DNA from 2 places in the Streptomyces sp. NPDC046308 genome. Region 2 is predicted to be linked to the other one. Evidence: riboswitches for the same ligand, from Rfam matches in the RefSeq annotation. Region 2 holds a riboswitch; the other holds the start of a gene.
The links. Region 2 has a riboswitch for cobalamin ahead of ACZ6JT_RS16165 (ribonucleoside-diphosphate reductase subunit alpha). Riboswitches for the same ligand answer to the same signal wherever they lie in the genome.
Positions count from the first base shown of each region.

Region 1: another riboswitch for cobalamin. It lies ahead of ACZ6JT_RS33215 (cobalamin biosynthesis protein); the one in region 2 lies ahead of ACZ6JT_RS16165 (ribonucleoside-diphosphate reductase subunit alpha).

Region 1 covers NZ_JBVJFB010000011.1:51,661-67,364, reverse strand. The annotation lists gene cobC (Rv2231c family pyridoxal phosphate-dependent protein CobC) at 1-492, opposite strand, end outside; gene ACZ6JT_RS33240 (ZIP family metal transporter) at 647-1,372, shown strand; gene ACZ6JT_RS33235 (cobyrinate a,c-diamide synthase) at 1,375-2,775, opposite strand; gene cobO (cob(I)yrinic acid a,c-diamide adenosyltransferase) at 2,787-3,386, opposite strand; gene ACZ6JT_RS33225 (putative cobaltochelatase) at 3,386-5,533, opposite strand; partial or broken gene ACZ6JT_RS33220 (cobyric acid synthase) at 5,796-7,313, opposite strand; gene ACZ6JT_RS33215 (cobalamin biosynthesis protein) at 7,310-8,266, opposite strand; cobalamin riboswitch at 8,304-8,457, opposite strand; gene ACZ6JT_RS33210 (hypothetical protein) at 8,570-8,791, opposite strand; gene ACZ6JT_RS33205 (inorganic phosphate transporter) at 8,832-10,115, opposite strand; gene ACZ6JT_RS33200 (alpha/beta hydrolase family protein) at 10,460-11,590, shown strand; gene ACZ6JT_RS33195 (hypothetical protein) at 11,723-13,144, shown strand; gene ACZ6JT_RS33190 (VOC family protein) at 13,282-13,677, opposite strand; gene ypfJ (KPN_02809 family neutral zinc metallopeptidase) at 13,741-14,631, opposite strand; gene ACZ6JT_RS33180 (ABC-F family ATP-binding cassette domain-containing protein) at 14,922-15,704, shown strand, end outside.
Region 2 covers NZ_JBVJFB010000003.1:518,483-534,186, reverse strand. The annotation lists gene aroA (3-phosphoshikimate 1-carboxyvinyltransferase) at 1-626, opposite strand, end outside; gene ACZ6JT_RS16225 (M50 family metallopeptidase) at 691-1,404, opposite strand; gene ACZ6JT_RS16220 (SOS response-associated peptidase) at 1,458-2,276, shown strand; gene ACZ6JT_RS16215 (alpha/beta hydrolase family protein) at 2,303-2,947, shown strand; gene ACZ6JT_RS16210 (sigma-70 family RNA polymerase sigma factor) at 3,248-3,892, shown strand; gene rsrA (mycothiol system anti-sigma-R factor) at 3,889-4,194, shown strand; gene ACZ6JT_RS16200 (HD-GYP domain-containing protein) at 4,386-6,029, shown strand; gene ACZ6JT_RS16195 (HD-GYP domain-containing protein) at 6,026-7,297, shown strand; gene ACZ6JT_RS16190 (tetratricopeptide repeat protein) at 7,418-8,419, shown strand; gene def (peptide deformylase) at 8,502-9,143, shown strand; gene ACZ6JT_RS16180 (helix-turn-helix domain-containing protein) at 9,155-10,120, opposite strand; gene ACZ6JT_RS16175 (hypothetical protein) at 10,202-10,426, shown strand; gene ACZ6JT_RS16170 (ribonucleotide-diphosphate reductase subunit beta) at 10,557-11,573, opposite strand; gene ACZ6JT_RS16165 (ribonucleoside-diphosphate reductase subunit alpha) at 11,573-13,966, opposite strand; cobalamin riboswitch at 14,111-14,241, opposite strand; gene ACZ6JT_RS16160 (GNAT family N-acetyltransferase) at 14,283-14,780, opposite strand; gene ACZ6JT_RS16155 (hypothetical protein) at 14,884-15,555, shown strand; gene ACZ6JT_RS16150 (CstA-like transporter-associated (seleno)protein) at 15,687-15,704, opposite strand, start outside.

The DNA of each region.
Region 1 (15,704 bases), on a different contig from region 2:
GGTGCCCGACCGTACGTTGACCGCGAGGTCCACCAGCGCGGAGCCCCCGTCGACCACCTCGGCGTCCCCGTGGTGGCGCAGGTCGTGGGCGTGCGCCGTGGCCACCGCGCACGTGGCCGCCATCGACCGCCGCTTGGGCACGAGGAGTTCCCCGCCCGCCGCGAGGGCCGCGGCCTCCGCCACCGAAGGGGTCCCCGCGGCGGTACGCGCCGTGTCCGAGGGGTGCGGCACGTCGATCGCGGCCAGCTGTTCGGCCGGATGGCCGACGAGGGGTACGCCGAAACGTTCCGCCGCGCCCGCGATCCCCGGCTCGCCCACCTTCGACTCCACCGTGGCCAGGGCCGTCACCGCCTCGGCGGTCAGCCCGGCCCCCCGTAGCGTCTCCTCGATCAGGGCGCAGACCTCCGCGACGGACACCCCCGCGCGTCCGCCGACCCCGACCACCAGACGGGTCGTGTAATCGCCCACCGGGAGTCCTCCCTCCGTAGTCATCGTCACCCTCACCCTCACCGGCACGTCACCGGCACATCGCCGGCACGTCTTTCGCACCCGTGCGTCGCCGGCAGCGGTACGTCGTCAACACTCCGATGCCCGCCACCCGCGCACGGAAGTGCGCGCGGGGCGCGGAGTCTGTATTCAGGGGCACATGGCCGTGATCGTGGCGTTGGGCGCGTTCCTGATGACCCTGGCGGGCGGATGGGCGGCGCAGCGCGTCACCGACCGCCGCCACCTCGTGCTGGGCCTGGCCGGCGGGCTGATGCTCGGAGTCGTCGGCCTCGACCTGCTCCCGGAGTCCGTCCAGGCGGCGGGCGACGAGGTGTTCGGCGTCCCGCTCGCCCTGCTCCTCTTCGTGGGCGGATTCCTCGTCGCCCACGTCGTGGAGCGGCTCCTGGCGGTCCGCCAGGCCGCGCACGGCGCCGAGGACGGCGCCCGCGTCCCGCAGGTCGGGCTCACCGCGGCCGCGGCGATGGTCGGCCACAGCCTCGCCGACGGGGTGGCCCTCGGCGCCGCCTTCCAGGTCGGCGGCGGGATGGGCGTCGCCGTGGCACTGGCGGTCATCACCCACGACTTCGCCGACGGGTTCAACACGTACACGCTCACCCGCCTCTACGGGAACGACCGCCGCAAGGCCCTGATGATGCTCTTCGCGGACGCCGTCGCCCCGGTCGTCGGCGCGGCGTCCACTCTCCTGTTCACCCTTCCGGAGGAACCTCTCGGCGCGTACCTCGGGTTCTTCGGCGGCGTCCTGCTCTACCTCGCCGCCGCCGAGATCCTGCCCGAGGCCCACCACAAGCACCCCGCCCTGTCCACGCTGATGTGCACGGTGGGCGGGGTGGCCGGGATCTGGCTCGTGGTCGGCATCGCGGACTGATCTCACGGCCGGGCCGCCGCCGCCGCGACGAAGCGGAGCGCGACGGACGGCTCCGCCGCCCAGTGCGTGTGCAGGTAGCTGGCGTGGACGCCCTGCTGAACGAAGCCCTCGACCCGGCGTTCGGGGTGCGTGAACCCCCAGGCCGGCGACGCCCCGGCGCCCGGCTCGACCACCGTCCGGTGGAACTCGTGCCCGCGCAGCCGGGTGCCATTGGCGGCGAGCGCGCTGTCCGACACCGCGACCGCCTCGCGGTAGCCGAGGGTGAGCCGCTCCGACATCCGGGCGTCGGCGTCGAGCACCCCGCACATGGGTTTGCCGTCCAGCGAACGCGCGAGGTACAGCAGCCCGGCGCACTCGGCGGCCACCGGGCCGCCGGCCTCGGCGAAGCGGGCCACGGCCGCGCGGAGCGCTTCGTTGGCGGACAGCTCGGGCGCGTACACCTCGGGGAAGCCGCCGCCGATCACCAGGCCGGCGGTACCGGCGGGGAGCTCCTCGTCCCGGAGCGGGTCGAAGGTGACGACATCTGCCCCGGCGGCGGTGAGGAGCTCCGCGTGCTCGGCGTAGGAGAACGTGAACGCCGCTCCGCCGGCTACGGCGACGACCGGCCGCGCGCCGAGGACGTCCAGCCCGTCCGGCGTTTGGGGACCGGGGTTCGGGGCGGAGCCCCGAGGGCCCGCCAGGGCACGTTCCGCACCCCAGGCCTCGCAGGTCAACGGCGGAGCCGTGCGGGCCAGGGCCATCAGGGCGTCCAGGTCACAGCCCTGGCGGACCTGCTCGGCCAGCGCCGCCACCGCGGCAACGGCATCCGCGCGCCGCTCCGCCACCGGCACCAGGCCCAGGTGGCGCGAGGGCGTCGCCACCTGCGGAGCCCGCCGCAGGACGCCGAGCACCGGCATCCCCGCCTCCTCCAGGGCCTCCCGCAGCATCACCTCGTGCCTGTCGGAGCCGACCTTGTTCAGGATCACGCCCCCCAGCCGCACCTGCGGGTCGAACGAAGCGAAGCCGTGGACGAGCGCGGCCACCGACCGCGACTGCGAGGAGGCGTCGACCACCAGCACCACCGGCGCCCGCAGCAACTTCGCGACCTGCGCCGTCGACGCCAGTTCGCCCCGGCCCGCCGCCCCGTCGTAGAGCCCCATCACGCCCTCGACCACGGCGAGGTCGCAGCCGGCCGCCGCGTGCGCGAACAGCGGAGCGACCAGCTCCGGCCCGCACATGAAGGCGTCGAGGTTGCGCCCCGGCCGGCCGGTGGCCAGCGCGTGGTAGCCCGGGTCGATGTAGTCGGGCCCGGCCTTGTGCGGGGACACGGCGAGGCCACGCTCCGAGAAGGCCGCCATCAGGCCCGTGGCGACGGTGGTCTTGCCGCTGCCGGACGACGGAGCGGCTATGACCAGCCGGGGCATGTCGAACGCAGTCACCACTCGATGCCCCTCTGGCCCTTCTGGCCGGTGTCCATCGGGTGCTTGACCTTGGTCATCTCGGTAACGAGGTCCGCGAACTCCACCAGCTTCTCCGGTGCGTTGCGGCCCGTGATCACCACGTGCTGCGTACCGGGACGGGTGCGCAGCACCTCGATGACCTCGTCGACGTCGATCCAGCCCCAGTGCATCGGGTACGCGAACTCGTCCAGCACGTACAGCTTGTGCGTCTCGGCGGCCAGATCGCGCTTGACCTGCTCCCAGCCCTCCTTGGCCGCCTGCTCGTTGTCGAGCTGCGCGTCCCGCTGGACCCAGGACCAGCCCTCGCCCATCTTGTGCCAGGCGACCGCGCCGCCCTCGCCGGAGGCGCCGAGCACCTTGAGCGCGTTCTCCTCGCCGACCTTCCACTTCGCCGACTTGACGAACTGGAACACCCCGATCGACCAGCCCTGGTTCCAGGCGCGCAGCGCCAGCCCGAAGGCCGCCGTCGACTTGCCCTTGCCGGGGCCGGTGTGCACGAAGACGAGCGGGCGGTTGCGCCGCTGGCGCGTGGTGAGTCCGTCGTCCGGAACGACGGACGGCTGTCCCTGAGGCATTACGCGGCCCTCCTGTTGCTGTCGGATGTCACTGCGGTACGTACGTTCTTCACGAGCCCGGCCAGCGAGTCGGCCCGCAGCCCGTCCAGCGTGACGGCGGGTCCGCCGAGGTCGGCGGCCAGTACGCCGGCCAGCCCCAGCCGGACCGGTCCCGACTCGCAGTCCACGACCACCGAGGCGACGCCCCCGGCCCGCAGCAGCCGCGCGCTGCGCCCCGCGAGCTCCCGCGGGGTGCTGTCCGTCCGGCCCGCGGCGGTGCCGGCCGAGGTGGCCCGGCCGTCGGTGACGACGACGAGCAGCGGCCGCCGCGAGGGGTCCCTGAGCCGCTCGATCCGCAGCACCTCGTGGGCCTTCAGCAGTCCGGCGGCCAGCGGGGTGCGGCCGCCCGTCGGCAGCTGCTCCAGCCGGGCCGCGGCCGCGTCGACCGAGGAGGTCGGGGGCAGCGCCAGCTCGGCCGCGGCCCCCCGGAAGGTGATCAGGCCGACTTTGTCCCGGCGCTGGTAGGCGTCCAGGAGCAGCGACAGCACGGCGCCCTTGACCGCGCTCATGCGCTGCCGGGCGGCCATGGAGCCGGAGGCGTCGACGACGAAGAGGACGAGGTTGCCCTCACGGCCCTCCCGGGTGGCCTGGCGCAGGTCGTCCTTGCGGATCACCAGGCCGCGCCCGGCGCGGCCGCGCGCTTTCTGGTGCGGGGCCGCCGCGTGCACGGTGGCCGCCAGGTGCAGCTTCGTGAGCTGGCCGCGGGGGCGCTGGGCGCCGGTGGTCCGGCCGTGGGCGGTGCGGGCGCGCGAACGCCGACCGGCCGCGCCCTCGCCGAGTCCCGGCACGCTGAGCATCTTGGTCCGGAACGGCTCGGCTGCCCGTACGGCGGCCTGCTCGGGCCCGCCGGCCTCCTGAGCGGAGGGCTGCGGGGACTCGGGGGCGTCCGACGGGGTCTCGTCGGGAGCCTCGGCGGGTCGGTCCGTGTCGGTGGAGTCCGCGGGGGCGTCCGAGCGCCGGGGGTCGCCGCCCTGCGGAGGCACCCCGCCACCGCCGTCGGGGCCACCGCCGTCGTCGTCCGGGCCCTCGGAATCCGGATCGGCGTCCGGCTCCGGGTCGTGGCCGGGCTCCGGGTCCGGGTCGGGCTCCGGCTCCTCGTCGGGGAACTGGTCCAGGATCCGGTCGAGCATGTCCTCGTCGAGCCCGGGCGCGTCGAAGGGATTGCGGCGCCGCCGGTGGGGGAGCGCCAGCAGGGCCGCCTGCCGTACGTCCTCCTTCCGTACGGAGGTCCGCCCGGCCCAGGCGGCCAGCGCGGTCGCGGTCCGCGCCATCACGATGTCGGCCCGCATGCCGTCGACCTCGAAACCGGCGCAGGTCGCCGCGATCTGCAGCAGCGCCGTGTCCCCGAGCACGACCTGCGGGAGCAGTGCCCGCGCGGCCACCACCCGGGCGCGGACCTCGTTCTCGTCCCCGGCCCAGCGGCCGGCGAAGCCCGCGGGGTCGTCCTCGTACGCGAGCCGGCGGCGCACCACCTCCACCCGCTGGGCGGGCTCGCGGGAGGCGGCGACCTCGACCGTCAGCCCGAACCGGTCGAGCAGCTGCGGGCGCAGCTCGCCCTCCTCGGGGTTCATCGTGCCGACGAGCAGGAAGCGGGCCGCGTGCCGGACGGAGACGCCCTCGCGCTCCACGTACGAGGCGCCCATGGCGGCGGCGTCCAGCAGCAGGTCGATCAGGTGGTCGTGGAGGAGGTTGACCTCGTCGACGTAGAGGATCCCGCGGTGGGCGTCGGCGAGCAGGCCGGGCTCGAAGGCCTTCACGCCCTCGGCGAGGGCCCGTTCGATGTCGAGGGCGCCGACCAGCCGGTCCTCGGAGGCGCCGACGGGCAGCTCGACCATGCGGGCCGGCCGGGCGCTGCCGGCGCCGGACTCGTGCGGGCCGTCGGGGCAGGCCGGATCGGGCGCGGCCGGAGCGCACGAGAACCGGCAGCCGGGCACGACGTCGACCTGAGGCAGCAGGGTCGACAGGGCGCGTACGGCGGTGGACTTGGCGGTGCCCTTCTCACCGCGTACGAGCACCCCACCGACGGCGGGGCTCACGGCGTTGAGCAGGAGCGCCAGCCGCAGGTCGGTCTGGCCGACCACTGCGGTGAACGGGTAGGGGGTGCTCATGCGGTGCTCACTCCTTCTGTGCGGAAACGCGTGCGCGGGCGGGTGGTGATGTGGGTGCCGGTGGGTGTGCTTGCGGTCCGTGCGGGGCGGCCGGGGTGCCGCTGCGCGGAGCGGGGTCCCCCCGCCGCCCTTCCACCGTTCCCCGGAACTCCGCCCCGGACCCCGCGCCTCAAACGCCGGTGGGGCTGGATGGGGGCGGAGCCCCGGTTTCGGGAAGGGGCGGGGTGGGCAATGGCCGCCCGCAGGGCCGGCGCCGCCCTCACGGCGCGCCCGGCGGGAGGAAGGGGAGGCCGACCGGGGCGCCGCCCTCGATCAGCTTCAACAGCGCATCCGTATCCGCGTGCTCCCCGATCAGGTCGCCGAGCAGGTCCAGCTGTTCCTCGCGGAGCGAGGCGAAGGAGGTGTCCGGGGCGGGGACGAAGCGGCGCCCGGCCGCAGAGGCCACCTCACGGAGGAACGCCCGGCGGAAGCCGTCCGACTCCAGCGAACCGTGCCAGTGGGTCCCCCACACCGACCCGACCCGGCAGCCGTCCAGGAAGGGCTCCCCGCCGAAGACCTCGGCCACCCCGTGGTGGATCTCGTACCCCTCGACGGGCTCCCCGAGCGCCGAGCCCACCGGCCGCGCCAGGGTCTTCTCCCGTTCGAAGCGGACGCGTACGGGCAGCAGCCCGAGGCCGTCGACCTCGCCCGCGCGCGATTCGACCTCGTCCGAGATCCGCTCGCCCAGCACCTGGAACCCGCCGCAGATGCCCAGCACCGGCCGGCCCTCCGCGGCCCTCCGCAGCAGCGCGTCCGCGAGCCCCCGCTCGCGCAGCCAGGCCAGGGCCTTCACCGTGCCGCGGGTGCCGGGTACGACGACCAGGTCCGCGTCGGCCAGTTCCTCGGCCCGGTCCACGAACCGCACCACGACCCCGGGCTCGGCGGCGAGGGCGTCGACGTCAGTGAAGTTCGACATCAGCGGCACCGCGCACACCGCGACCCGCAGCACGTCCTCGCCGACGGGCGGCGCCACCACGGACTCGCGTACGGCACCGCGCAGGGAGACCCGCAGGCCGTCCTCCTCGTCGATGCCCAGCCCGTGCCGGAAGGGCAGCACCCCGTACGTGGCCCGGCCGGTCAGGCCGCGCAGCATCTCCATGCCCGGTTCCAGCAGCGACACGTCGCCGCGGAACTTGTTCACCATGTAGCCGGCGATCAGCGACTGGTCCTCCGGCGAGAGGAGCGCCGTCGTCCCGAAGAAGGACGCGAAGACCCCGCCCCGGTCGATGTCCCCGACCACGACCACCGGGAACCGCGCGGCCCGCGCGATGCCCATGTTCACGATGTCGGTCCGGCGCAGGTTGATCTCGGCCGGACTCCCCGCCCCCTCGCAGATCACGGCGTCATACGTGCCCCGCAGCTGCTCCAGGCAGTCCGTGACGATGCCGAGCAACTGCTCCTGCCGGCCGCCGTGGTAGCCGCGGGCGCTCATCTCGCCCACCGGCTTGCCCAGCAGCACCACCTGGCTGCTGCGGTCGCCGCCGGGCTTGAGCAGCACCGGGTTCATCAGCGCGGTCGGCTCCACGCGGGCCGCCTGGGCCTGCATGGCCTGGGCGCGCCCGATCTCGGCGCCCTCCCGCGTGACGAAGGAGTTCAGCGACATGTTCTGCGCCTTGAACGGCGCCACCTTCACGCCCTGGCGGGCCAGCCAGCGGCAGATGCCCGCCGTGACCACGCTCTTGCCGGCGTCCGACGTGGTACCGGCGACCAGGAGTCCGCCGCCGAGCTTCGCGCCGCTCATCGACGTCCCTTCCTCTTCCTGCCGGAGACCAGCGTCCGGGCGGCCACACAGGCCCCGAGCGCCAGCCAGGTCACCTGTCGCGACAGCCGTACGGCCCGCTCGATGTCCGAAACCTCCACCGGCCGGCCGGCCCCGTTCAGCACCGCCCGGTGCTCGACGCGGCCGCCGTACGCGAGGGTGCCGCCCAGGCGTACGCCGAGCGCTCCCGCGAAGGAGGCCTCGACGGGCCCGGCGTTCGGGCTCGGGTGCGCGGCGGCGTCCGCACGCCAGGCGCGTACGGCTCCCCGCCGGTCGGGGCCGGCCAGTACGGCGGCGGCGGCCGTCAGCCGGGCCCCCGGCCAGCCGGCCAGGTCGTCGAGCCGGGCGGAGGCCCAGCCGTAGCGCAGGTAGCGGGGGGACTTGTGGCCGACCATCGCGTCCAGGGTGTTCACGGCGCGGAAGGCCAGCAGGCCGGGGACGCCGCCGACGGCGCCCCACACCAGGGCCCCGACCACCGCGTCGGAGGTGTTCTCCGCGACCGACTCCACGACGGCGCGGGCCATCTGCTGCCCGTCCAGGGACTGCGGGTCGCGCCCGCACAGGTGCGGGAGCCGCTCCCGCGCCACCTCGGTGTCCCCGGCGGCGAGCGCCCCGCCGATGGCGCGGGCCTCCCGGCCCAGCGAAGTGCCTCCCACGACGGCCCAGGTGGCTGCGGCGGTCAGGGCGATACGGGCGGCAGCGGGCCGGGAGCGCACGGCGCGGGCGCCCAGCGCTCCGACGGCGGCCGCGCCCCCGGCGCACACCAGCGTGTGCAGGAGGCCGCGGGCGCGGTCGTCGCGCCACAGGGCACGTTCGACGGCGGCGGCGGCCCGTCCGAAGGCGGCCACGGGGTGCCCTCGGCGGGGATCACCGAGGATCCGGTCGCCGATCAGGCCCGCCGTGGCGCCGTACGCGAAAACGCGATCGGCACGCATGGTGGCAGGTATGTCCTCACTCAGGGTCCGCGCCCTGGTTCGACGTGTCCGGCGGCGAGAGTTCCTGGCTCCCGGGGCGCGCGCACGGCGTGCGCTCCCCGGTGACAGTGGCGGGACCGCGCCGGATTCGCACCGGACTTCCTCTCCATGCCGCCGTATTGGCTCGGGCAGTCCACCACGCACCGAGAAGGCCCGTCAACTCGCCGTTGACCTGCGCCGCGGTCGGGGCGCGGGATGCGAAAAGCTCCCTCCGGGACAAACCCGGAGGGAGCCTTCACGCCTGGTCGGCCGCGGGGCGGCGGATCAGGCGACGATCAGGTAGATCCCGTAGCCCACGGCCGCGGTGATCACCGCGAAGCAGGCGTACGCGCCGCTGCGGGCGAGGGTGGCGGTGCCGCCCTGCTCGGTGGCGGTCTCGTGCTTGGAGAGGCCCACCAGGCCCAGGGTGAAGAGGGCCACGAGGGCGACGGTGGCGAAGAGGCTGACCCCGAAGACGGAGCCGAGCGCTTCCCAGTCGATCTTCATACTGCCGCTTTCTGAGTGTCCGGGTCTCTGTCTGTCTCGGTCAGAGCGCGGCGGCCGGAGCCGCCGGGGTCTGCGTCGCGGCCGGGATGGTGGCCTTGAGGGCTTCGTCCGTGACCTCGGCGGTCGTCGCCGCGGCGGTGGTGCCGGCGGCGGCGACGGTCGGCGGGACGGTGACCGCGGCGATCGCCGTGGTGACGACACCCGGCTCCTCGGCGGGGGCCGGCTCCACGTCGTTGACGTTGGTGTGGTCGACGACCTGGCGGCGCGAGATGAACCAGATGGCCAGGCAGGAACCGATCAGGAAGAGCGTGACCGCGGCGATGCCGACGTCACCGGCGCGCATGACCAGCTCGGCACCGGCCGAGACCAGCGCGGCGGCCGGCAGGGTCAGGCCCCACGCGACGAACATGCGGGTCGCGGTGGACCAGCGGACCACACCGCCCTTGCGGCCCAGGCCCGCACCCATGACCGCACCGGAGCACGAGTGGGTGGTGGAGAGCGAGAAGCCCAGGTTGGAGGAGGCGAGGATGACGGACGCGGCCGAGGTCTGGGCGGCGAAGCCCTGCTGCGGGTGCAGGTCGGTCAGGCCGCTGCCCATGGTGCGGATGATGCGCCAGCCGCCCAGGTAGGTGCCCATCGCGATGGCGATGCCGGCGGAGACGATGACCCAGACCGGCGGGTTCGCGTCCGGCGCGATCGCGCCGCCGGCGATGAGGGCCAGGGTGATGATGCCCATCGTCTTCTGCGCGTCGTTGGTGCCGTGCGCGAGGGAGACGAGACCGGCCGAGGCGATCTGACCGGCGCGGTAACCCTTGGTGGAGGTCTTCTCGCCGACCTTGTCGCCCAGCTTGTAGGTGAGCCTGGCGGCCAGGAAGGCGGCGATGCCGGCCACCAGCGGAGCGGCGATCGCGGGGATGAGCACCTTGGTGACGACGACGCTGCCGTTGACCGCGCCGATGCCGGCGGAGGCCACCGCGGCGCCGATCAGGCCGCCCATCAGGGCGTGCGAGGAGCTGGAGGGCAGTCCGACCAGCCAGGTGACGAGGTTCCAGAGGATCGCGCCGACCAGGGCGGCGAAGATCACTTCTGGCTGGATGCCCTCTTCGTTGACGAGGCCCTTGGAGATCGTCTTGGCGACCTCCACGGACATGAACGCGCCGACGAGGTTGAGCACGGCGGACATGGCCACCGCCGTCTTGGGCTTGAGGGCGCCGGTCGAGATGGTGGTGGCCATCGCGTTGGCCGTGTCGTGGAAACCGTTCGTGAAGTCGAACACGAGAGCGGTAATGATCACGATCCCGAGGAGAAGCGTTATGTGCTCCATTTACCCAGGCTTCTGTTTGACGTCAGTGGCTCGGCGACCGTAGGCAACCTGGATGAACGGAAGGTGAACTGGCTCGGGCGGAGCGGTGTACTGGTGCGGGGGTCGATCGGGACATTCGTCCCGATTCTGCCGTAGATAACGCGATAAATGAAGGTCAAAGGCGGGTGAATACACCCCTCCGCGCCCGGGCGGTTGTGTACGGGATCCTCCACCCGGACCCCGGAAAGAGACCTAGATCACTGTGTCCGCGGCGCTCCCGCGGCGAACGGCGGAGCGATCTCTTCCGGTGAGCCGCCGGTAGTGCTCCGGTGGCCCTCCGCACGCCCCGCCGGGACACTGGAACGGTGCGTACCGCGACAGCAACGGCAGCGGCCGTCACCACCACCCTCCTCGGCGCCGGTGCGGCCGCGGTCGCGGCCGGACGGTACGCCGCCGACGCGGCCCTGCGCTCCGAACCGGGGCGCCCGCTCCCCGGCGGGCAGCCGCTCAGCGTCCACTCCACCGCCACCGGCCGGGTCTCGCTGACCCGCTCGCCGGCCTCCCTGCGCCCCGGCACCTATGGCCTGGTCGCACCCGGGGTGCACGCCGTGGTCGGCCCCGTGGTCGCCGACGCCGACCACTACCCGGACACCGTCGTGCGCCGCCTCGTCACCGTCAACCACGGCGCCCTCGCCCCCGGCACCCGCGTCACCCTCACGCCGCAGGTGCACGTCGGCAATCCGAGCACCGCGCTCGGACTCGACCACGCCGACGTGGACGTCCCCGGGGAGCTCGGCGCGCTGCCCGCCTGGTTCGTGCCCGCCGCCCGGGACACCTGGGTGATCGCCGTGCACGGGCTCGGCGGTACCCGCGAGCACCCGATGGTGGTCATGCCCTTCCTGCACCGCCACCGGCTGCCCGTCCTGGACCTGGCCTACCGCGGCGACCTCGGCGCCCCCGCCTCCCCCGACGGCATCGGCCACCTCGGCGAATCGGAGTGGCGGGACCTGGACGCCGCCATCCGCTACGCGGTGCGCTACGGCGCCCGCCGCGTGATCCTCCACGGCTGGTCCACCGGCGCCACCATGGCCCTGCACGCCGCCGAACGCTCCGCGCTGGCCGACCGGATCTCCGGACTGGTCCTGGACTCGCCGGTGCTCGACTGGCACACGACCCTGCGCGGTATCGTCGCCGCGCGCCGCACCCCCGCCGTGGTGCTGCCGCTGGCCGTCTGGGCCGCCGAGGGCCGCGCGGGCCTGCGCGCCGACCGCCGGCCGCCGGGGGCGGATCCCGGAGCCCTGCGCGTCCCCGTACTGATCTTCCACGGACCGGACGACGCCCTCGCCCCCTGGGGCCCCTCCCGCCGGCTCGCCGCGGCCCGCCCCGACCTCGTCAGCCTGCACACCGTGGCCGGGGCCGGACACGGGGCCATGTGGAACGCCGACCCGGCCGGCTACGAGGAGGCCCTGCGCCGCTTCCTCACCCCCCTCATGTGAGGACCCGTCATGTGAAGGCCGTGTGACGGTCCAGGTCCTGCGGGCGTGTTGTCCCGGTCTGCACCACGGGCAGGTGGTGGCAACGGCTGATTCCGTTTGGGCTTTCGGCCAGTGACGGGCGAGACTGCTTCCGTGACGTCCCGAAAGCCTGATGAGCAGTTGGCTCGCGACTCCAGACTCCGACTCGTCTCCCCGCGTTCCGTCTCCGCGGCACGCAAGGCGGTGACCGACCGACGCAGTCGGCCCGCCCCGAGGCCCCCGGCGGGCACCCCCGCCACGGCCGACCTCGCGAACCGGGCCCGGGCCTCGCTCGCCGACGCCGTACGCCTGACCCGCTGGGCCGAGCGCAACCTCGGCGCCGGAGACGGCGGCCGGCCCGCACCCACGGGCGCCCTGCCACCCTCGGACGTCGAACGCGCCGCCGGGGAACTGGGCCTGACGCACGGGCAGATCCGCGTCGGCTGGGACCGCGCACGGCTCGCCGGACTGGTCGAGGTGCACGGCGGCCACGCCCGGCCCGGCTGGCGGCTGCGGGCCTGGGACCGCGACGACAGCGCCGTGCTGCGCGGCTGGGTCGCCCTCTTCGACGCCTGGTCGCTCGTCCACCCCGCCCCCGCCGACATCGCCCCCGCGGCCGTCGCCGAGGTCGTCGAGGCGATGCCCCAGCTCCTCTCCCTGCTCCAGCTCTCCGACGGCCCGGTGAGCGTCCCCGACCTGCTCGACCTGCTCGGCCAGCGCGTCACCGAACTGCGCGACGAGCGGTGCGAGATCCCGTACGAGGCAGAGCCCGCGGCCGCCGGAGCCGGCTCCGCGGAGACCCGCCCCGCCCCCGTCCCCCTCGCCCGGCTGTTGCGCTGGGCGCTCGGCGGGCTCGCCGCCGTGGACGCCGTCACCCTCGGCCCCGCCCGGGCCGCGCTCACCCCGCTCGGCAGCTGGGCCGTCTGGGTCAAGCTGGAGCAGATCTGCGTCGCGGCGCAGAGCCCCGCCGGGAACATCGAGCAGTCCGCCGCCGCCATGCTGCACGGCTGCGCCCGGCTCACCCCCGGCCCGGCCCGCGCCGAGTACCAGGCCTGGCTCGCCGCCCGGCCCGTCGGCCACGCCGTCGCCGAGCTGCTCCAGGCCGCCCGCGGCGAGGACGCCCTCCTGCGCGGCCTCGCCTTCGAGGCGCTGCGCGTGGTCGGCGCCCCCGCCGAACCCGAGGTGCGCGCGACCGTGCGCGAGCCCGCCCTGCGCCCCTACGCCCTGCTCTGGCTCGCCGAGCACGACGGGATCGACCCCGACGAGGCGCAGGACGTCCTCACCGCCGAGGAGTCCACCTGGCTCTGGGTGGACACCGCGGCCGCCATCGCCGACCACGGCGAGGCCGAGCTGCTGGCCCGCCACCTGGACTCGGCCGTCCGGACCACCGTCCCCCGGCTGCTGGACGAGGTCCGCGCCGTCGGCCATCCGCGTACCGTGCAGGTCCTGGTCGCGCTGGCCGCCGCCCACCCGGACCCGGCCCTGGCCAAGGCCGTCCGCCGGGCCGCGTTCCAGGTCCACACGGGCGGTGCCTGACCCCTGGCCGGGCGCCGTGCGGTGAGGGGCCGCCGTATCCGGGCCGTCCCCGCACGGGGCCGCGTACCGCTGCCCCGTGCGGCATCCGCGCCGCCGTTCCCCGGCCCGGGCATGGCGGCGCGGGCATGGCCGCGGGCTCAGACCTGCGGCGCGTACGTGCCGAAGCTCCAGATGTTGCCCTCGCCGTCCCGGGCCATGTAGTCGCGCGAGCCGTAGTCCTGGTCCTTGGGTTCCATCACGATCTCCGCCCCGTGCTCGGCGGCCCGCCGGTGGTGGGCGTCCACGTCGTCGACCACGACATAGACCCCCGCGGGACCGGCGCCGTCCATGGCCTTGTCGAAGGCCCCGCCGGTGCCCTTGCTGCCCAGCATCACCACGCCGTTGCCATAGCTCAGCTCCGCGTGCACCACCGAGCCGTCCTCACCCTCGTACACCTCGACCTGGCTGAACCCGAAGGCCTCGGTCAGCAGCCGGATGGCGGCCTTCGCGTCGCGGTAGAGCAGCGTGGGACAGATGGACGGAACGCCTGCCATGACGATCACTCCCTCTCGTGACGGTGACCCGCGTCACACCAGCATGGCAGGCGGCGCCGACAGTCAGCGGAAGGTGTCGCACCGGGCCATGTCGCCCGTGCGGTAGCCCTGGTAGAACCACTGCTGCCGCTGCTCGGCCGAGCCGTGCGTCCAGGACTCCGGGGTCACCCGGCCCTGGAACCTCTCCTGGATCCGGTCGTCGCCGACCGCGGCCGCCGCGTCCAGCCCGTCCCTGATGTCCTGGTCGGTCAGGTTCGTGATCAGCGGTCGCCCGGTGGACTCGTCCGGCGTGCGCGTCGCGTTGTGCGCCCACACCCCCGCGTAGCAGTCGGCCTGCAGCTCGACCTTGACCGCGTTGCTGTTCGCGCCCTGCCGCCCGTCCTGGGAGCGCTGGAGCGTGCCGAGCAGGTTCTGGACGTGGTGCCCGTACTCGTGGGCGACGACGTAGGCCTGGGCGAAGGGGCCGCCGCTCGCGCCGAACTTCGTCCGCAGCTCGTTGAAGAAGCCGAGGTCCAGATAGACCTGCCGGTCCGCGGGGCAGTAGAAGGGGCCCACCGCCGAGGTGGCCGCTCCGCACGCGGTGTTCACCCGGCCGGTGAAGAACACCGTCGACGCCGGGCTGTACTGGCCGCCGCGCCGGGCGAACTCCTGCCTCCAGAAGTCCTGCGTGCTGTTGACCACCGCGACCAGCCGGCAGTCCTCCCGCGCGTTCGCGTCCCGCCCCGTCCGGCACTGCTGCTGCACCTCGTTGACGGAGGACGCGGCCGGCCCCGGCTCCTGGTCCCCTGAGGACAGCCCCAGCTGGTCCGGGCCCACGCCGAAGAGCAGGCCCAGGACGAGCGCGATGATGCCCACGAGTCCGCCGCCGACCGTGGCCCTCCCGCCGGGGATGCGGCTGCCGCGCACATCCTTGACCTCGGAGGTGTCCAGGCTGGCGTCGTCGTCGAACTGCATCCCCGCACCGCCGTCTCGTCGTGGGACCGGGCTCGCCGCACGGCCGCTCCTGCGGCGAGTATCGGCCCATTCCTTCCGATACGCGCCCCGGCACCGCCCGGGACGCGTGGTCCGAACGGGGGACCCGGCGGAGCGGCTCCGGGGCGCCGGGCGGTCCGCCCCGCGCCCGGAAACCAGTTGCACACCCCCGGTAGAATGTCTCCCATGGCAAATCTCCTCGCGGATTAGCGGCGTCGAAGCATCGCGTCCTGCCCCCCTTCCGCCGTCCCGACCCGCCCTGGAGTATTTCCGTGATCACCGCCACCGGCATCGAGCTGCGCGCCGGCGCCCGCATCCTCATCGAGTCCGCTTCCTTCCGCGTCGCCAAGGGCGACCGCATCGGCCTGGTCGGCCGCAACGGAGCGGGCAAGACCACCCTCACCAAGTGCCTCGCGGGCGAGGGACAGCCCGCCGCCGGCTCCATCGCCCGCTCGGGCGAGGTCGGCTACCTCCCGCAGGACCCGCGCACCGGCGACCTCGACGTCCTGGCCCGCGACCGGATCCTGTCCGCGCGCGGTCTCGACGTACTGATCAAGAAGATGCGCGCCAACGAGGAGCGCATCGCCACCGGCGCCGGCGCCACCCGGGAGAAGGCGCTCAGGCAGTACGAGCGCCAGGAGACCGAGTTCCTCACCAAGGGCGGCTACGCCGCCGAGTCCGAGGCCGCCACCATCTCCGCGGCGCTCAGCCTGCCCGACCGGGTGCTCGGCCAGCCGCTGCACACCCTCTCCGGTGGTCAGCGCCGCCGCGTCGAGCTCGCCCGGATCCTCTTCTCGGACGCCGACACCCTGCTCCTCGACGAGCCCACCAACCACCTCGACGCCGACTCCATCGTCTGGCTGCGGGACTACCTGAAGAACTACCGCGGCGGCTTCATCGTGATCTCCCACGATGTCGACCTGGTCGAGACCGTCGTCAACAAGGTCTTCTACCTGGACGCCAACCGCGCCCAGATCGACGTCTACAACATGGGCTGGAAGCTCTACCAGCAGCAGCGCGAGGCCGACGAGAAGCGCCGCAAGCGCGAGCGCCAG
Region 2 (15,704 bases):
ACGTGCCGGACCTCGACGCCCTGGTTGAAGCGCGGGGCGGAGAGCAGCAGCGCGGAGACGAACTGCGAGGAGTTGCTGGCGTCGATCTCGACCGTGCCGCCCTCCAGCGCCCCGCCGCCCTGGACGGTCATGGGCAGCGCGCCCCGGCCGTCGTCGTCGATCCGGGCGCCGAGCGTGCGCAGGGCGCTGATGACCTGGCCGAGCGGGCGCTCGTAGGAGCGCGGGTCGCCGTCGAAGCGGACGTCGCCGTCGGCGAGGGTGGCGACGGGTGGCAGGAAGCGCATGACGGTGCCGGCGTTGCCGACGTCCACGGTCGTCGGGCCGTGCAGGGCCGCCGGGATGATCCGCCAGGCCTCGCCGCCCACCGCGCCGTTGGTGGAACCGGCGGAGCTGGACGAGACCGTCTCCTCGATGCCGACGCCGAGCGCGCGCAGGGCGTCGGACATCAGCTGGGAGTCGCGCGAGCGCAGCGGGCGGCGGACCCAGCCGGGTTCGGCGGCGAGCGCGGCGAGCACGAGGGCCCGGTTGGTGACCGATTTGGACCCCGGCACCGTGACGGTGGCGTGGACGGTCCCATCGGCGAGCGGAGCGGGCCAGAGGGCAGGGAGCGCGGGGGTCTCGGTCATGGCCCCCACTTTAGTGGCTTCCTCCGGCACCAGATCTTGATCGCCGTCCGGTCTCAGGGGGTGGTCACAGGGCGAGCAGCCAGCGGCCTCCGCCGATCAGCGAGCACAGGGCGACGACGTGGAAGAACAGCAGCCACACCACCGGATGCAGGTGGGTGAGCCGGCCCAGCTGATCGGCATCGGAATCCGGGGCTCCGCCGTTCCTGCGCTTGGCCCCCAGCTCGAAGACCGGACGCACCCCGCCGAGCAGCAGGAACCACACCACCAGGTAGGCGAAGCCGGCCTGCACCTCGGCCGGGGTCAGCCAGGACACCAGCAGGAAGGCCCCACCGGTCAGCACCACGGTCAGCGCCCCGTACGCGTTCCGGATCATCACCAGCATCGCCACCAGCAGGGCGGTGGCCGCCCACAGCAGCAGCGTGATCCGGTGCGCGGACAGCAGTGCCGCGCCGCCGAGCCCGAGCAGCGAGGGCGCCGTGTACCCGCCGGCGGCGGTCAGGATCATCCCGAGCCCGGTCGGCTTGCCCCGGCTGACGGTGACCCCGCTCGTGTCGGAGTGCAGCCGTATCCCGCTCAGGCGCCGCCCGGTCACCAGCGCCAGCAGGCCGTGCCCGCCCTCGTGCGCGATGGTGATGGCGTTGCGCGAGAGCCGCCACAGCGGGCGGGGACCGACGGCGGCCAGCGCGACCAGGCCGGTCACGATCACCAGCCACCGGTCGGGCGGGGTCTGTATGCCCGTGAGCCGGTCCCACAGGCCGGCCGTCGTGCTGCTGTCCATGAGGTGGCGGACTCCTTGCGGTGGGGTGCGGGTGACATGGCAGTGTGGCAGCCATGTGCGGACGGTATGCGGCGGGTCGTAGGCCCGAGGACCTCGTGGAGGCCTTCGGCATCGAGAAGTGGGAGCCCGAGGAGGCCCTGGCCCCCGATTTCAACGTGGCGCCCACGAAGGAGGTCCACGTCGTCCTCGACCGTCCCCTCAAAGACGCTTCGCACCCGCGCCCGGTTCGCCAGCTGCGCACCCTGAGATGGGGCCTGGTCCCCTCCTGGGCGCAGAACCCCGACGGCGCCGCCCGGATGATCAACGCCCGGTCCGAGACCCTGCACGAGAAGCCGTCCTTCCGGCGCGCCTTCGCGCAGCGCCGCTGCATCGTCCCCGCCGACGGCTACTACGAGTGGGTCACCGCCCACGACGAGCGGCAGCTGGAGGTCGAGGGGAAGAAGAAGCGCGCCCGCAAGCAGCCGTACTTCGTGCTCCCCCGCGACGGCTCCGTCTTCGCCATGGCCGGGATATACGAGTTCTGGCGCGACCGGACCCTGCCCGACGCGCACCCGCTCGCCTGGTGGGTCACCTGCTCGGTGATCACCACCGAGGCCGAGACGACCCCCCTGGGCGTGGCCCCGGCCGACGGGCCGCGCTCGCTCTCCGAGATCCACCCGCGGATGCCGCTGATGCTCACCCCGGACCGCTGGGACGCCTGGCTGGACCCCGCGAACACCGACACCGAGGGCTCCCTGCGGGAACTGCTGGCGCCGCCGCCGGGCGGCCTGATGCGGGCCTACCCGGTGTCCACCGCCGTCAGCAACGTCCGCAACAACGGGCCGGAGCTGCTCGACGAGCTGGCCGCCCCCGAAGAGGCAACCCTCTTCTAGGGCGGAGCCCGGGCAGGATGGGGTGCATGACCACGCGTACCGAGAGCGTCGACACCCCAGCGGGCGAGGCCCGCGTCACCTGGCACCCCGCCCGCGCCGCGAAGCTCGTGCTCGCCGTGAGCCACGGCGCCGGAGGCGGTATCGAGGCCCGCGACCTCCAGGCCCTGGCCGCCGCCCTGCCCGCCCGCGGGATCACGGTCGCGCTGGTCGAACAGCCCTGGCGGGTCGCCGGGAAGAAGGTCGCCGCCGCGCCCAAGGTGCTGGACGAGGGATGGCGCGCGCTGTGGCCCGCGCTCGCCGAGCCCGGGCTGCCGGTGGTCGCGGGCGGGCGCAGCGCCGGGGCCCGGGTGGCCTGCCGGACGGCCGCGGAGCTCGGCGCGGCAGGGGTCCTGGCGCTGGCCTTCCCGCTGCACCCGCCGGGCCGTCCGGAGAAGTCCCGCGCCGAGGAGCTCACCGGCGCCGGCCGGCCGACCCTGGTGGTCCAGGGCGGCCGGGACCCCTTGGGGCGGCCCGGGGAGTTCCCGGCGGGCGAGCACGAGCTGGTGGAGATCCCGTACGCCGATCACGGTTTCGCCGTGCCGAAGAAGGCGGACCTCACCCAGGACGAGGCCCTGGGGAAGATCACCGAGGCGGTCGGGCAGTGGCTCCTGGCGCTCCCGGCCGAGGGCTAGGCCGGAGCGGGCCGCGGGAGCGGAACGCCGGAGCGGGGGCCGAAAACCCCGCCGGTCCGCGGGAATGCGCCGCCCCGCCCCCCTGTTGTCTCGGATGTCGGTACGTACGGGAACGTGTCGGAGGAGAGGGAGCGCATGACCCAGGTCATCAGTCAGAACCGTCGGCAGGCCGCTGACCTGGACTGGACGGTTCTTCCTGCCCCCAAGCGCAGTGCGCTTCGGGCGGCGGAGAGCCGGGATGGTCGACTATTCTCCGATTCGAGCGGGTCCGCTTTCGGAGCCGCCACGCAGTCGGAGGAGGTGGGTCCTGTCGCTGGGACCGACGAAGGCCACGCGGAGGAGACGACCCCGGAGCGCAACGCGCGCTTCGAGCGGGACGCCCTCGGCTACCTCGACCAGATGTATTCGGCCGCGCTGCGCATGACGCGCAACCCCGCCGACGCTGAGGACCTGGTCCAGGAGACGTACGCGAAGGCATACGCGTCCTTCCACCAGTTCCGCGAGGGCACCAACCTGAAGGCGTGGCTGTACCGCATCCTGACCAACACCTTCATCAACTCCTACCGCAAGAAGCAGCGCGAGCCCCAGCGCAGCGCCGCGGAGGAGATCGAGGACTGGCAGCTGGCGCGCGCCGAGTCGCACATGTCGACCGGACTGCGCTCCGCCGAGTCGCAGGCGCTCGACCACCTGCCCGACTCGGACGTGAAGGAAGCCCTGCAGGCCATTCCCGAGGAGTTCCGCATCGCGGTCTACCTTGCCGACGTAGAGGGCTTTGCGTACAAGGAGATCGCGGACATCATGGGTACACCCATCGGTACGGTCATGTCGCGACTGCACCGTGGCCGCCGTCAACTCCGCGGAATGCTGGAGGACTATGCCCGTGAGCGCGGGTTGGTTCCCGCGGGCGCGGGGGAGTCGAACGACCGGAAAGGCTCGGGGTCATGAGTTGCGGAGAGCCGCACGAGACAGAGTGCTCTGAGGTCCTGGACCACCTGTACGAGTTCCTTGACCAGGAAATGCCCGACAGTGACTGCACGAAGTTCGAGACCCACTTCGGCGAGTGCAATCCCTGTCTGGAGAAGTACGGCCTGGAACAGGCCGTGAAGAAGCTGGTGAAGCGCTGCTGCGGGTCGGACGACGTGCCCACCGACCTGCGGTCGAAGGTCATGGGGCGGATCGAGCTGATCCGCTCGGGGCAGGCGGTGCCCGATCACGATGTCACCGCCGACCATCCGACCACCGGCTGACCGGATCGGCGGCGCATTGAACAACTGCCCCCGGAAGAGCACTTCATTCACCCGAATGTGCTAATCCGGGGGCGTCCGCATGGCGCAATACGAAAATGTGGCCCGCGTCGCTCGGGGCCCCACCTATTCTCCCCATTCGGTACCGGTCCGCATCGGTACCCGGCCGGAACGGCACAGGGGAGGAGAGCGCCATGCGGCTACTTCCGCCGGCGGCGCGCGGATACGTCCTGTGCGTCGTCCTCGCGGCCGCGGCGTGCGTCACCCCGGCCCTCACGGATTCCGGTACGCCCTGGGCGGCCGTCGCCCTCCTCGCCGTGCTCTACCTCGGCTGCGAACTCGTCAGGATCTGCCCGCTGCCGGGCAGCCGGGTGCCCGAGGGCATCGGCTCCTTCTTCCCCGTGGTGCTCGCCGCCGTCTTCCTGCTGCCGCCCGCCGCCGCCGCGCTCGTGGCGCTGCCCGGCGGATGCGCGGGGACCGTGACCGAGCGGCCCGCCCCGGTGCGCCGGATGTGGCACGGCGCGCAGCAGGCCATGGCCGCCTGGGCCGCCGGCCGGGCGTACGGGCTGCTGGGCGGTCCGGACTCCCTCGGCGGAGGGCCTTCCGCCGGGTCCGGGCCCCCCGGGTGGGTGGCCGACTTCCCCTACGCGATGCTCCCCGCGGCCGCCGCGGCCGTCGTCTTCTGCCTGGTGCTCACCGCCCTCGACGGCGGCATCCTGGCCACCGCCGAACGCCGGCCCGCCGCCACCGCCTGGCGCGGACTGCTCACCCTCTCCCTCGCCCCGCACTGCGTCCACGGCCTCGCCGGACTGATGATGGCCGTCATGTGGCGCAGCCCCTACGGGCTCCCGGCCGCCCTCCTCGTCCTGCTGCCGATGTACATCTCCTGCTGGGTCTTCGCCCAGTACCACCGCGAGCGCTCCGCCCACCGGGCCACCATCCGCGCCCTCGTCCAGGCCGTCGACATCAAGGACCGCTACACGCGCGGGCACAGCGAGCGGGTCGGCCAGGCCTCCGCGATGATCGCCCGCGAGCTGGGCATGGCCGACGACCGGATGGAAGTCGTGCGGATCGCCGGGATCCTCCACGACGTCGGCAAACTGGGCGTCCCCACCCGGCTGCTGCGCAAGGACGGGCCGCTCACCCCGGAGGAACGCCGGATCATCGAGCTGCACCCCGAGTACGGGCACGAGATGGTGCGCGGCATCGGGTTCCTCGGCGAGGCCCGGTCCGCGATCCTGCACCACCACGAGCGGGTCGACGGCTCCGGCTACCCGTACGGGCTGACCGGCGAGCAGATTCCGGTGCTGGCCCGCGTGGTCGCGGTGGCCGACGCCTTCGACGCGATGACCTCGACCCGCTCCTACAGCCGGGCCCGGCCGGTGCCGGTGGCCCTGGCCGAGCTGGACCGGTGCGCGGGCGCCCAGTTCGACCCGGCGATGGTGCGGGCCCTGACGGGCGCCATCGGCCGGTACGGCTGGCACCCGGTGGTCACCTCCGACGAGGACCTCCAGGTGATCAGCGCAAACCCTCCCGCCCGGGCCGCGCGCAGCGGGCCGCCCGAGCGGGGGCCGTCCGTGCCGCCTGGCCGCCAGGGCCCGGGCCCGGCTGCGCCGGCTCCGCCTGCCGATCGGGTCCCGGCGGCTCCGGGCCCGGCCGACCGGTACGACGGAGCCCCTCCCGGTCGTGCCCGCACGGCCCGACCCGCTGCGCGGACGGCGTTGCGCGCCCTGCCCGCGCAGGACGGGGCGCCCGCCGGGGCCGACCGCCCCGGGAACGCGGCTCCGCCCGCAGCCGGACCCGGCCGTGACGCGGACGGCGCCGGGACGGGCGGATGAGGACCGCGGCCGTGTGGGCGGTGCGGGGGGCCGCGGCCGTGCTCACCGCCGTCGCCCTCGCGCACACCCTGTGGAACGGCGTCGTCGAGCCCGGCGCCGCCCTCTCCTTCGGCGCGCTGATCGCCGTCGGCGAGCTCGCCCGCCGGGACCGGCACGGCGGCTCCGTCGACCGCCTGCCCGCGCCGCTCGGCTCCGCCGGCGCCCTCGCCTACGCCCTGCTCGGCGAGAACGCCGGCCAGCCCACCCGGCACGGGGTGCTCCAGATCGTCGCCGTCGTCGTCGCGGCGGCCCTCGCCGGGATCGTCCCGCACATCGCCCGGGGCCGCGGTCGGGTCCTCGACCACCTGTCCCGCCGGGTGCTCACCGTCGCGTTCGCCGCCGTGTGTTTCCAGCCGCTCTACAACTCCGGCCGGCTGGCGGAACGGGTCGGCCAGGGCCCGTGGCTCGTCCTCTTCCTGCTCTGCCTGCTCGGCCTCACCGCCCTGTGCGACGCCGTGCTCGCCGCGGCGCTGGCCGGGGCAGGCACCGGCTGGCCGTACGGTCCCCTGCTGCGCGACGAGCTGCGCGCCCAGCTCGGCATCGGCGCGGCGATCTGTGCCACCGGGGTCGTGATGGCGCTCGGCGCGGCCGTGGCGGGCCTGTGGTCCCTGCCCGTCTTCAGCGTGCCCCTGCTGCTGACCCAGCTGTCCTTCCACCGGATCACCGCGATCCGCACCACCTACCGCCAGACCATCACCTCCCTCGCCCGCGCCACCGAGATCGCCGGCTACACCCGGCCGGGCCACTCGCGCCGGGTCGCCGCCCTGAGCTGCGCCGTGGGCCGGGAGCTGGGCCTGTCGGAGCGGGAGCTCACGGTGCTGGAGTACGCCGCCCTGATGCACGACATCGGCCAGCTGTCCCTCGTCGACCCGGTTCCGGACGGGGCCACCGCCGGGCTGCCGGCCGCAGAGGCCCGCCGGATCGCCGGGCTGGGCGGGGAGGTGGCCCGGCGGACCGGGGTGCCCGCGGACGTCGCCGTGGTGGTGGAGCGGCAGGCGGACCCGTACCGGGAGCAGCCCGTCCTGGCCCGCATCGTGCGCACGGTGAACGCGTACGACGACCTCACCGGCGCCGTCGGCGGGAGGCGTCACCCGGGCGGCTCACTGGCCGCCCTGGAACAGCTCCGGCTGGGCACGGGGCGCGATTACCAGCCGGAGGTCGTGGAGTGCCTGGCAAGGGTTCTGGCCAGGGGTGGACGTGACAGAGTTGTTCCCGTCCGACCTGGGTAACCCATGGGTAATGAGCGGCCGTCCGAGTGGGCATGGTTGGATGCCAGTAAGAGTGTCCGCAAGGCTGCACCGTTGTCCCCCGGCTACCGCCGGGAGGGTGCCCCCAGGCAGGCGGGAATCGTGAGGATCTTCGGGAAGGTACGGCATCGCCCCTCCGCCTCGTGGCGGCAGGCCACCGACCGCGCGTTCACGCTGATCGGCGACGGTCGGTACGAGGACGCGGGCGCGCTGCTGACCAGAGCGGCGGACCTGGAGCCCTGGCTGTCCGAGTCCTGGTTCAATCTGGCCCTGCTGCACAAGTTCCGGCACGACTGGGAGCAGGCGCGGGCCGCGGGCCTGCGCGCCGTGGCGCTGCTGGACCGCGAGACCGGCGCCCCGGACTGGTGGAACGTGGGCATCGCCGCGACCGCGCTCCAGGACTGGCCACTGGCCCGCAGGGCCTGGCAGGCGTACGGGTTGAAGGTGCCCGGCGACGCGCACGGCGCGGGCGCCAAGGGCAGCGGCGAACCGGTCGGCATGGAGCTCGGCAGCGCGGCCGTACGGCTCTCGCCCGAGGGCGAGGCCGAGGTGGTCTGGGGCCGGCGGCTGGACCCGGCCCGGCTGGAGGTCCTGTCGATCCCGCTGCCGTCCTCGGGGCGGCGCTGGGGCGAGGTCGTGCTCCACGACGGGGTCCCGCACGGCGAGCGGATCACCGCGGCCGGCCCCTCGTACCCCGTGTTCGACGAGATCGAGCTGTGGGCGCCGTCGCCGGTGCCGACCTGGGTGGTGCTGCTGGAGGCGGCCACCGAGGCGGACCGTGACGCGCTGGAGCAGCTGGCCTCGGACGCGGGCTTCGCCGCCGAGGACTGGTCCTCGTCGGTGCGGTTGCTGTGCCGGACCTGCTCGGAGAGCGAGATGCCCAGCGACGAGGGTGACGGCGAGCACCTGGACCCGCACGACCACAGCGAGCCGGGGCATCCCGGACCGCTGGGGCACCGCACGGCCGGCTCCGGCTCCCTGTGGGTGCCCGAGCGCGAATGCGGGATCGCGGCGCCGGCCGGTCTGGTGCGCGGACTGCTCGACGGCTGGGTCGCGGACAGCCCGGGCACCCGCGAGTGGCGGGATCTCGAAGAAGTCTGCTGAGCAGGGCCGTAGGCTGTACGGGCACATCGGTGGCCATCGGCGACCACCGGTGACTTGGACTTACGGAAGGCGTACGGCGGACATGTCGCAGCAGGAGAACGAGGTAGTCGGCGTCGAGGTCGTGAACGACGGGTACGTCGTGGACACGGAGGACTGTGCCGAGCGCGAGCTCGCCCACCGTGAGCGCGGCACCGCCCGCCCGATCACCGTCGTCGGCAACCCGGTGCTGCACCGCGAGTGCAAGGACGTCACCGAGTTCGGTGACGAGCTGGCGCAGCTGATCGACGACATGTTCGCCAGCCAGAAGGCGGCCGAAGGCGTGGGCCTGGCCGCGAACCAGATCGGCGTGGACGCCAAGGTCTTCGTCTACGACTGCCCGGACGACGACGGTGTCCGGCACACCGGTGTCGTGGTCAACCCGAAGCTCGTCGAGCTGCCCGCGGAGAGCCGGGTGCTGGACGACTCGAACGAGGGCTGCCTGTCGGTCCCGACCGCCTACGCCTCGCTGGCCCGCCCGGACTACGCCGAGGTCGAGGGCCAGGACGCCCAGGGCAACCCGATCAAGGTGCGCGGCACCGGCTACTTCGCCCGCTGCCTCCAGCACGAGACCGATCACCTGTACGGCTACCTCTACATCGACCGCCTCTCGAAGCGGGACCGCAAGGACGCCCTGCGGCAGATGGAAGAGGGCACCCCGCGCTACGAGACCGTCCCGAACGCGTAACCCCTCGCCCGCTAGGCCGCCTGCGGGCCCCGGAAGGCGCGCCGGAAGGAATTCGGCGTGGTGCCGAGGGTCCGCAGGAAGTGGTGGCGCAGTGCGGCCGCGTTGCCGAAGCCGCAGCGCCCGGCGATGGCGTCCACCGTCTCGTCGGTCGCCTCCAGCAGCTCCTGCGCGAGCAGGACCCGCTGACGCAGCACCCACTTGTACGGGGTGGTGCCGGTCTCCTGGAGGAAGCGGCGGGCGAAGGTGCGCGGTGACATGTGCGCGCGCTCCGCGAGCTGCTCGACGGTGATCTCCTCGTCCAGGTGGCGGGCCATCCACTCGACCACCTCGCCCACGGTGTCGCAGGAGGTGCGCGGCAGCGGCCGCTCGATGTACTGGGCCTGCCCGCCGTCCCGGTGGGGAGGCACGACCATCCGGCGCGCGATGGTGTTGGCCACCTCGGCCCCGTGTTCCTGGCGGACGAGGTGCAGGCAGGCGTCGATGCCGGAGGCGGTGCCGGCGGCGGTGATCACCGGGCCCGCGTCGACGTAGAGCACGTCCGGGTCGACCAGGGCCCGCGGGAAGCGCCGGGCCAGTGTCGCGGCGTGCATCCAGTGCGTGGTGCAGTGCCGGCCGTCCAGCAGACCCGCCGCGCCGAGCACGTACGCGCCGCTGCACACGCTCAGCACCCGCGCTCCGCGGTCCACCGCGCGGCGCAGCGCCTCCATGAACGCTTCCGGGTACACACGGGCGCCCGCGTCCCGGAAGGCGGGCACGCAGATCAGGTCGGCGCTCTCCAGCCGCTCCAGCCCGTGTTCCGGGGAGACCGTGAAACCGGTGCCGGACATGGTCAGGGGGCCTTCCTCCGCCGCGCAGACGGCGAAGTCGTACACCGGCAGCCCGTGATCGCTGCGGTCGATTCCGAAGACTTCGCAGAAGATCCCGAACTCGAAGGGGGCGATCTCGTCGAGGAGGGCCACGGCCACATTGGTCAGCATGCCTCCAGTGTGGCAGTAATTCGTTCTTTCATGACAGTCCTGCCACTGTGCGAGTTTTCCCCGCGGGAGGACAGTAGAGACATGAACACGCTTCTGAGCTACCTCACCGTCCTCGCCGTCGCCGCCCTGGTGCTCGCCCCCAGCCTGTACGGGCTCCTGCGCGACCGGCGGATCGACCGCCAGTTGCGGGCCGTGGAGACCCGGCTCGTATGGCTGCCCCGCCAGAAGGCGGGCGGCATGCCCCCCACCGTCCGCCGGTCCGGCGCCCGGCACACCGGGATGCACTGGGGCCCCATCGCGCACTGAGCGGGGCGACCGTGCACACGGGAAGCCGGACGATCGGGCGCCGGAAACGCGAGAAGCCGGGACGCGGTGCTGAACCGCATCCCGGCTTCGCGGCGTTCACCGCGTCCCGGCCCGTGCTACCGATGGACCTTTAGAAGTCCTCGTCCAGGTCGACCGTGCCCTCGACCGCGACCTGGTAGGCCGACGGACGGCGCTCGAAGAAGTTCGTCAGCTCCTGGACACCCTGGAGCTCCATGAAGGAGAACGGGTTCTGCGAGCCGTACACCGGCGCGAAGCCGAGGCGGACCAGGCGCTGGTCCGCGACGCACTCCAGGTACTCGCGCATCGACTCGGTGTTCATGCCCGGCAGGCCGTCGCCGCACAGGTCGCGGCCGAACTGCAGCTCGGCCTCCACGGCCTCCTTGAGCATGTCGGTGACCTGCTGCTGGAGGGCGTCGTCGAAGAGCTCCGGCTCCTCCTTGCGGACCGTGTCCACGACCTCGAACGCGAAGTTCATGTGCATGGTCTCGTCACGGAACACCCAGTTGGTGCCGGTGGCCAGGCCGTGCAACAGGCCGCGCGAGCGGAACCAGTACACGTACGCGAAGGCGCCGTAGAAGAACAGGCCCTCGATGCACGCGGCGAAGCAGATCAGGTTCAGCAGGAAACGGCGGCGGTCGGCCTGCGTCTCCAGCCGGTCGATCTTCTCGACCGAGTCCATCCACTTGAAGCAGAACTGCGCCTTCTCGCGGATGGAGGGGATCTCCTCGACCGCGTCGAAGGCGGCCGCGCGGTCGTCCGGGTCGGGCAGGTAGGTGTCGAGCAGCGTCAGGTAGAACTGGACGTGCACGGCCTCCTCGAACAGCTGGCGCGACAGGTACAGGCGCGCCTCCGGGGAGTTGATGTGCTTGTAGAGCGTCAGCACCAGGTTGTTCGAGACGATCGAGTCGCCCGTCGCGAAGAACGCGACCAGACGGCCGATCATGTGCTGCTCGGCCGGCGTCAGCTTCGCGAGGTCCGCCACGTCCGAGTGGAGGTCGACCTCCTCCACCGTCCACGTGTTCTTGATCGCGTCCCGGTAGCGCTCGTAGAAGTCCGGGTAGCGCATCGGACGGAGCGTGAGCTCGAAGCCCGGGTCCAGGAGGTTCTTGTTGTCGTTGGAGCTCATTACTGGCAGGCCTCGCAGGACTCGGGGTTCTCAAGGGAGCAGGCCAGAGCGTCGGCGTCGACGGCCTGCGGGAGCGGGGTGGCGGCGGCCGGCACGGCGGACGCGGACGCGGCGCGGGCGATCTTCGTCGCGGGGCGCGAGCGCAGGTAGTAGGTGGTCTTCAGACCCTGCTTCCAGGCGTACGCGTACATCGAGCTGAGCTTGCCGATGGTGGGCGTCTCCAGGAACAGGTTCAGCGACTGCGACTGGTCCAGGAACGGCGTACGGGCCGCCGCCATGTCGATCAGACCGCGCTGCGGGATCTCCCACGCCGTGCGGTACAGCTCGCGGACCTCCGCCGGGATCCAGCCGAAGCCCTGGACCGAGCCGGAGGACTCGCGCAGCGCCTCGCGGGTCTGGGCGTCCCACACGCCGAGCGCCTTCAGCTCCTCCACCAGGTAGCCGTTCACCTGGAGGAACTCACCGCTGAGCGTCTCGCGCTTGAAGAGGTTGGAGACCTGCGGCTCGATGCACTCGTACACGCCGGCGATCGAGGCGATCGTGGCCGTCGGGGCGATGGCGAGGAGCAGGGAGTTGCGCATGCCGGACTTCGCGACGCGGGCGCGCAGCGCGTCCCAGCGCTCGGGCCAGTTCAGCTCGACCTCGTAGTGGTCCGGGTGCAGGACACCGCGGGCGGTACGGGTCTGCTCCCAGGCCGGGAGGGGGCCGCTGCGCTCGGCGAGGTCGCAGGAGGCCTCGTACGCGGCCAGCATGATGCGCTCGGAGAGCTTCGTGGACAGCGCCTTCGCCTCGGGGGAGTCGAAGGGCAGCTTCAGCTTGAAGAAGACGTCCTGGAGGCCCATGGCGCCCAGGCCCACCGGGCGCCAGCGGGCGTTGGAGCGGCCGGCCTGCTCGGTCGGGTAGAAGTTGATGTCCACCACGCGGTCGAGGAAGGTCACGGCGGTGCGGACGGTCTCGTCCAGCCGCTCCCAGTCGATCTCGCCCGTCTCCGTCAGCACGAACGCGCCGAGGTTGACCGAGCCGAGGTTGCAGACGGCGGTCTCGCCGTCGTTGGTGACCTCGATGATCTCGGTGCAGAGGTTGGAGGAGTGGACGACCGTGCCCGGCTCGGCGGTCTGGTTCGCCGTGCGGTTGGAGGCGTCCTTGAACGTCATCCAGCCCTGGCCGGTCTGCGCGAGGGTGCGCATCATCCGGCCGTACAGGTCGCGGGCGGGCATGGTCTTGCGGGCCAGGCCCGCCGCCTCGGCCTTGCGGTAGGCGGCGTCGAAGTCGTCGCCCCACAGGTCGACCAGCTCGGGCACGTCGGCCGGGGAGAACAGCGACCACTCGGCGTCCGCGTTCACGCGGCGCATGAACTCGTCCGGCACCCAGTGGGCGAGGTTCAGGTTGTGCGTGCGGCGCTGGTCCTCACCGGTGTTGTCGCGGAGCTCCAGGAACTCCTCGATGTCCGCGTGCCAGGTCTCCAGGTAGACGGCGGCGGCGCCCTTGCGGCGGCCGCCCTGGTTTACGGCGGCGACGGAGGCGTCGAGGGTCTTCAGGAACGGCACGATGCCGTTGGAGTGGCCGTTGGTGCCGCGGATCAGGGAACCGCGGGCGCGGATGCGGGAGTACGACAGGCCGATGCCGCCCGCGTGCTTCGACAGGCGCGCCACCTGGTGGTAGCGGTCGTAGATCGAGTCGAGCTCGTCCAGCGGGGAGTCCAGCAGGTAGCAGGAGGACATCTGCGGGTGCCGGGTGCCGGAGTTGAAGAGGGTGGGGGAGGAGGGCAGGTAGTCGAGGCGGCTCATCAGCCGGTACAGCGAGGCCACTTCCTCGACGGCCTGGACGCTCTCGTCCGCGGCGAGGCCACAGGCCACGCGGAGCATGAAGTACTGCGGGGTCTCGATCACCTGACGGGTGATCGGGTGGCGCAGCAGGTAGCGGCTGTGCAGGGTGCGCAGGCCGAAGAAGCCGAAGCGGTCGTCGGCGCCCTCGGCGAGGGTGTGCTCGACCAGCGCGTCGAGGCGGCTCGCGTGGGTTCGCACGAACTCGGCCGTGCGGTCGGCGATGAGGCCCTCGCGGTGGCCGACCTCGACGGAGGCGGAGAAGGAGGTGGAGCCCTGGCTCGCGGCCTCGTCGCGCACGGCCAGCGTCAGCAGCCGGGCGGCGAGCTTCGAGTACGCGGGGTCCTCGGAGATGAGACCGGCGGCCGCCTCGGTGGCCAGCCCCCGCAGTTCGGCCTCGTCGGCGGCGGAGCTGCGGCCGCGGAGCGCGGCGGCGGCGACGCGGCCGGGGTCGGTGTCGGGGAGGTCCGCCGTCAGTTCGGTGAGGGTACGCAGCAGCGTGGCCCCCGGGCCCTCGGTGTTGTCGCCAGAAACGGACTCGGCGCGCGGTGCGGAAGGCGCGATGGTCACGGCGGGAGCTCTCCCTCGCTCGGCCCGGTCATCGGCGGAGTGGGCGCGAGCGGGCGCATGCGGGCGTGACGGGAACGCGTACACACCGCATGGCGTCCACCGGCCCAACCGCGAGGCCCGGACGTGTCGGCACCCGGATCGGTCGAGCCGGGCGCGCTGTCGGCAGGTCATCGGACTTGGTGTCCGGTAGCCGGACACTTCATACCGTTGCGGGACAGTTCCGGATTCACACCGGATTCCCCTGCGAGACAGCAGCCTTGAGCATACATGTGGGGGCGCCCCTGTGAGCCAACCCCCACATGTAGTGTCGGCGTGGCTACAGCTTGAGTCGATACGCCAGGAGTGTCAGGCCCGGGATGGGCGCCCAGTCCCGCTCCGGAACGCGTACGAAGCCCAGTCGCGCGTAGATCCGATGGGCGCCGGTCATGCCGCGCTGGGTGGAGAGCACCATGCCCGACACGCCCTCGATCGCCCGCGCCCGCTCGACGCAGGCCCGCACCAGAGCCTCGCCGGCGCCCTGGCCGCGCCCCGCGTGGGCCACGGCGAGCATCCGGAACTCGGCCTCGTCCGGGCCGGCGATGTCGGCGAGCGGACTCCCGGGCGCGGCGAAGGTCACCCCGCCCAGGATCCGCCCGTCGCGCTCGGCGACGAGCACCTCGCCCAGGGCGGCCCGGCCGGCCACGTCACGCAGCACCTTCAGGTACGCGTCGTCCTCGTTGAAGTCCAGGTGCCCGTCGGTGAGATAGGCCTGCGCCGTGATCTCGCCCAGTTCCGCGTACTCGGCGGGCAGCGCCGCCCTGATCACCATGTCCATGCGGTCGAGTGTGCAGGACGCGTGTCGGCGGACGAACACCTGGCGGCGGCGACGTGGTTGCGGCATCGGACGGGTGGGTAGCGGAGGGAATGGGGGGTGCGAAATGGCGCAGAAGGTAGGCGGGTACGTCGCGGTCGGGGGGTCGGTGGCCGCGGTCGTCGGCGCGGGCGTGCTGCTGTGGAACTGGGCGGACGGGAGGCCGTGGACGGCCTGGCCGCTCGTCCTGCTCGGGGCGGGGCTGGTGGCGGCGCTGGTCGGGCTCATACTCCGGCCGGGTCTGGACCGGTGGGCCGACGCGCTGGCCGCCGCCGGTCTGACGGCGTTGGTGCTGGCGGGGGTCCTCACCACGGGCGGCGCGGTGGAGCAGGTCCAGCTCCGGGGGCGGACGACGGAACCGGTGACGGTCGAGCTCAGCGGTTGTCGGGTGACCGGGCAGCACTGGGACGACGGCGCCCCGCCGAAGGACGAGGTCGAGTGCCGGTACGTCTGGTCGGTCGGCGGACGCACCTTCGACGAGGTGCGCCCGGCGGACAAGATGCACCCGGACGGGCACCGGATCCGGCTGTGGGCGTCGCCGGAGGGCGGGGAGCTGGACGACCACGCGTGGCAGTCGGTCGCGGCGATGGGCCTGTCCGCGGCGGTGGTGGACGGGCTGGCGCTCCTGGCCGGTGCGGCGGCGTGGCGCCGGGTGTCGAGGCGGCGGGCCGAGCGAACGGGCGTGGCGGCCGAGCCGGTGCTCGCCGCAGGCCGGGCGGGCACGGGCCGCGAGCGCTGAGGCGCGGGGCCGGTTCGGGGCCGCGAGGTCCCCATACCGAGGCCTGGGCGCCGCTGCTGCTGAGCGTGCGCTGAACACGGGCGAAGGCCCCGCCGGAAGCGTCCGGCGGGGCCTTCGGTGTGCGGGGTGGCTCAGCAGCAGCCGAAGCC